Regions from separate parts of the Alcanivorax sediminis genome, predicted to be linked through region 2. Evidence: predicted binding sites of a transcription regulator. Region 2 holds the regulator's gene; the other holds the start of a gene.

Region 1 (2,401 bases), on a different contig from region 2:
CCAACTCCTACAAGCGTCTGGTGCCCGGTTTCGAAGCTCCGGTAATGCTGGCTTACTCTGCTCGCAACCGTTCTGCTTCCATCCGTATTCCGTTCGTGAGCAGCGCCAAGGCTCGTCGTATCGAAGCTCGCTTCCCTGATCCGTCTGCCAACCCCTACCTGTGCTTCGCGGCACTGCTGATGGCTGGCCTGGACGGTATCAAGAACAAGCTGCACCCTGGCGATGCAATGGACAAGGATCTGTACGATCTGCCGGCTGAAGAAGCCAAGGACATCCCGACCGTGGCTCATACTCTGACCATGGCGCTGGATTGCCTGGAAGCCGACATGGACTTCCTGACCGAAGGTGACGTGTTCACCAAGGACATGATCGAAGGCTACATCTCCCTGAAGCGTGGTGAGATCGAGCGTCTGAACATGACTCCGCACCCGGTTGAGTTCGACATGTACTACTCCTGCTAATTTCCCTTCGGGAAAATCAGTGGAAAAAAGCCCCCGCTTGTCGGGGGCTTTTTTTTGCCTGTTGTGCAAATTGAGTAATTACCCCTTTCCTGTTGTCGAATCAGAAGACAGAATCAGGAAAGTGAGTCATGGAGACGTTTATGAAAAGGCAATGGGGGTTACTGCTGGGGCTGGCCGTACTGTCGTCCACGGTGATTGCTGAAGAGGCTGCGGACAAGCCGGCCAGTGGCATTTACCGGAGCGTGGATGCCAACGGGAATGTGGTGTTTACCGATCAGCCGCCGGAGAGCGGTGAGTCAGAAGAGGTGAAGCTGCGTGAGCTGAATACGGTTCCCACGGATAAAATGCGTACCATCCTTGATAGTGGGAACGAGGAGCCGGAGGAGGCTGCCGGCGAGGGGTATACCCGTTTGGTCATTACTTCTCCTGGCGAGGAAGCGACGGTTCGCAACCCTGAGTCCGCTGTGCAGGTGGCCGTGGAGCTTGAGCCAGCGCTCAAGCCCGGGGATACCATGGTGTTGTATGACAATGGTGTCGCCCAGCCTGGTATGGAGCTCGAGGCGCCTGAGCGAGGCGTTCACACACTGATTGTCAAGATTCTTGATGAGGATGGCGAGGTGAAAATCAGCTCTCCTGCTGTCGAGTTTTATATCCATCGCAGTAGCGTATCGGATTTCCGGCGTCGCCCGGATGCCAATGGAGCGGCAGCTAATGTGGGTGGCGCAGCAAAACGGGGAGGGCCTGCCAGCGTGGGCGGTGCGGCAACGGTAGGTGGCGCAGCCACTGTTGGCGGAGCGGCTGATCGGGGTTCTCCGGCTCGTCCTGCACTGCCGCGCCCCACGCCTCGCAACTAATTTGCACCTTTGTGGTGCAACCAAAGACTCCTTCTCGATACACTCCCATCAGGATGTGTTTTAAAACGCATCATCTCTCCTGAAAGCGGGCGATTTATCGGTGCGCGCAAGATGGCCTGATAATTGCTTATGCCCTGTTATGGGCCAAGATTCGATGGGTGGTGGCATTTTGCACAAACGGTTACTGGATAACCTGCGCACAGCGGTGGTGATGCTCGATAGCGAGCTGCTTGTGCGATACCTGAATCCTGCAGCAGAAATGCTGCTTGCGACCAGTGCTGTGCGGGCCGTCGGTCAGCCGCTCCCTGAATATTTCTACGACGATGAAGATGCCGGTGCGGCGTTGCGGGAGTGCATACGTGATGAGCACCCCTTTACTCGTCGAGAGGCGAAGCTGTCAGTCGCTCCCGGTTACGAAGTGACGGTGGATTACTCGGTAAGCCCGATCAATGAACCTGGGCAGCCGCTTTGTCTGTTGCTGGAGTTGCAGGCGCTGGATCGATTGCTGCGTATTACTCGAGAAGAGGCGCTGCTGCATGCCCATCAGGCGACGAGGGCCCTGGTGCGTGGGGTGGCCCATGAAATCAAGAATCCGTTGGGAGGCATCCGTGGTGCGGCCCAGCTGCTGGAGCGGGCCCTGCCAGACCCTGAGCTGACCGAATACACCAAGGTCATTATCGACGAGGCGGATCGTCTGAGGAATGTGGCTGACCGCATGCTTGGGCCGCGCAAGCCGCCCCAGTTCCGCCCAGTCAATGTCCATGAATGCCTGGAACATGTCCGTCAGCTGTTGCTGGCAGAGCATCCCAGTGGAGTGGCGATCTGGCGGGATTACGACATCAGTTTGCCGGATGTGGTGGCCGACAGGGATCAGTTAATACAGGTGCTGCTTAACCTGATTCGCAATGCGACCCAGGCGTTACTGGAGTCCTCTACCGAGAACGCGCGAATCATCATGCGAACCCGGGTGTTGCGACAATTCACTATCGGCTCCTTACGCCACCGGCTGGTGTTGCGGGTTGACGTGATAGATAACGGCCCGGGCATCGACCCCCATGTGCAGGAAACCCTGTTTTACCCCATGGT
Region 2 (2,401 bases):
TATTAATTATTCATTATTAACTATTAACTCACCCCTCCCTACCACACAAGCATCACTGGCACAATTATTGCTAGTAAGACTTTGAAGCTGCTATTCTCAGGTTTTGGGGATCAATCACCAACCTGAGCAGTATGAAGCCCACACTACAATTACAAATCGGCCAGCAGCTGACCATGACGCCTCAGCTGCAGCAGGCCATCCGCCTCCTCCAGCTCTCCACTCTGGATCTACGCCAGGAGATTCAGCAGGCCGTGGAAAGCAATCCGCTGCTTGAGCTGGCTGACGATTTTGGTGACGATGCCCTCCCCGAAGCTGACGAAGAGCGTCAGGATGACGAACTCAATCCCGAGCGCGACGACGCCCTCGAAGAATTCGTGGACAGCGACCCAGGCATAGAAACCGAATGGGACGACGTCTATTCGGGCCAGAGCAGCAGCTCCGCCACCCTTCCTGACGACGCCGATGAATGGCAGCAGCGCCATTCCGTTTCCGGAAGCCTCCAAGACCACTTGCTGTGGCAGCTGAATCTGACCCCCATGAGCGATGTGGATCGCATCATCGCCATGGCCATCATCGAATCGGTAGACGACCGTGGTTACATGACCACGTCCATTGACGATATTGTCGAGATGGTCAACCAGCAAGAAGGCCTGCTTACTGAGGGTGACGAGCTGGAAGCTGATGAAGTGCTGGCAGTGCAGCACCGGCTGCAGCAGTTTGATCCTCTCGGCGTTGCCAGTATCGATCTGGCTGATTGCCTTGCCGTCCAGCTACGCCAACTGCCAGGGGACACCCCCTATCTGTCCCTGGCCATGGAATTACTGAAACACCTTGAGCTGCTGGAAAAGCATGACTATGCCGCCCTGAGAAGGGTGCTCCAGACCAGTGAGCAGGAGCTACTGGATGCCCTTTCGCTAATCCGTACACTCGATCCTGCACCCGGTGAGCAAATTGGCGAGAGCTCCGTAGACTATGCAGTACCAGACGTGATTGTGCGCCAGCACAATGGACGCTGGCAGGTCAGCCTCAATGATGACATCCTGCCCAAGGTGAACCTGCAGCAACAGTATGCCAGCCTTGCCAGGCAGACCTCCGGGGAAGATGGACAATACCTGAAAAACTGCGTGCAAGAAGCCAAGTGGTTCATCAAGAGTCTGCAAAGCCGCCACGACACCCTGCTCAAGGTGGCCACCCGCATTGTTGAAGTGCAGCAGGACTTCTTTGATTATGGCGAAGAAGCCATGAAACCCCTGGTACTCGCCGACATCGCCGAGGCCGTCGAGATGCACGAATCAACCATCAGTCGGGTTACCAACCAGAAATACATGATGACACCCCGCGGCGTCTTTGAGCTGAAATATTTCTTTTCCAGCCACGTGGGAACAGACGGCGGAGGCGAGTGTTCCTCCACCGCTATTCGTGCCATTATTAAGAAGCTGGTCGCCGCCGAGAATCCCCGCAAGCCGCTCAGTGATAACAAACTGGCCAGCTTGCTCAACGATCAGGGAATCAACGTAGCGCGCCGGACCGTTGCCAAGTATCGTGAGGCAATGAGAATACCGTCATCCAGTGCTCGCAAGCGTTTGGTGTAGGGCACGAATGACGGGCCCAACAAGCAGGTAAAGGAGCCAGCCATGCAAATTAATATCAGCGGTCATCACCTGGAAGTTACCGACGCTCTTCGCACTTATGTCGGCGACAAGTTCTCCCGTCTGGAAAGGCACTTCGACCAGATCACCAGCATCCAGGTAATTCTTTCTCCGGAACCGAAGACTCACAAGGCAGAATCCACCATCCATATTTCCGGGGCAGACCTGTTCGCCACCGCTGAAGCCGACGACATGTATGCGGCCATCGACAAACTGACCGACAAACTTGATCGTCAGATCCTCAAGCACAAGGAAAAGACCGTCAGCCACAAGCACGGTCACTAAACCGAAACGACAATTATGCGAGTTCGCGAAATACTCACCGAAGCACGTACCCATAGCGGAGTACAGGCCAGCAGCAAGAAACAGTTGCTGGATCAGGTTGCACAGCTGGCTGCGGCCGGCTGTGACACCCTGAATGAGCAGGAGGTATTCGATGCGCTGGTAGCCCGGGAAAAACTGGGCTCCACCGGCATCGGTGAAGGCATTGCCATTCCTCACTGCCGCCTGGGACACTGCCAACAACCCGTGGGCCTGCTGCTCAAGCTGGACACCCCCATTGATTTTGACGCTGTTGACGGCCGCCCGGTGGATCTGGTGTTTGTTTTGCTGGTTCCCCAGGAAAATCCCGAACAACATCTCAAGACCCTGAGTCACCTGGCTACACTGTTCAACGACGATGACTATCGCAATGAATTGCGAAGCAGCCAGGACACCCACAAGCTTTACCTGACCGCCGTAGAATCCGAGGC

Evidence for each region. Region 2 encodes sigma-54, which starts transcription at its own class of promoters, with help from an activator protein. Its sites were predicted from a motif close to TGGCACNNNNNTTGCTNT; they were not measured.
Region 1: the regulator sigma-54 is predicted to act here: its motif matches at 1,428-1,445, upstream of glnL (nitrogen regulation protein NR(II)).

The regions. Positions count from the first base shown of each region.
Region 1 is NZ_WIRE01000001.1:1,265,717-1,268,117, forward strand. Features, by position in the region: gene glnA (glutamate--ammonia ligase) at 1-461, shown strand, start outside; gene GFN93_RS05715 (DUF4124 domain-containing protein) at 602-1,315, shown strand; gene glnL (nitrogen regulation protein NR(II)) at 1,455-2,401, shown strand, end outside.
Region 2 is NZ_WIRE01000004.1:71,066-73,466, reverse strand. Features, by position in the region: gene GFN93_RS16900 (RNA polymerase factor sigma-54) at 132-1,592, shown strand; gene hpf (ribosome hibernation-promoting factor, HPF/YfiA family) at 1,635-1,934, shown strand; gene ptsN (PTS IIA-like nitrogen regulatory protein PtsN) at 1,950-2,401, shown strand, end outside.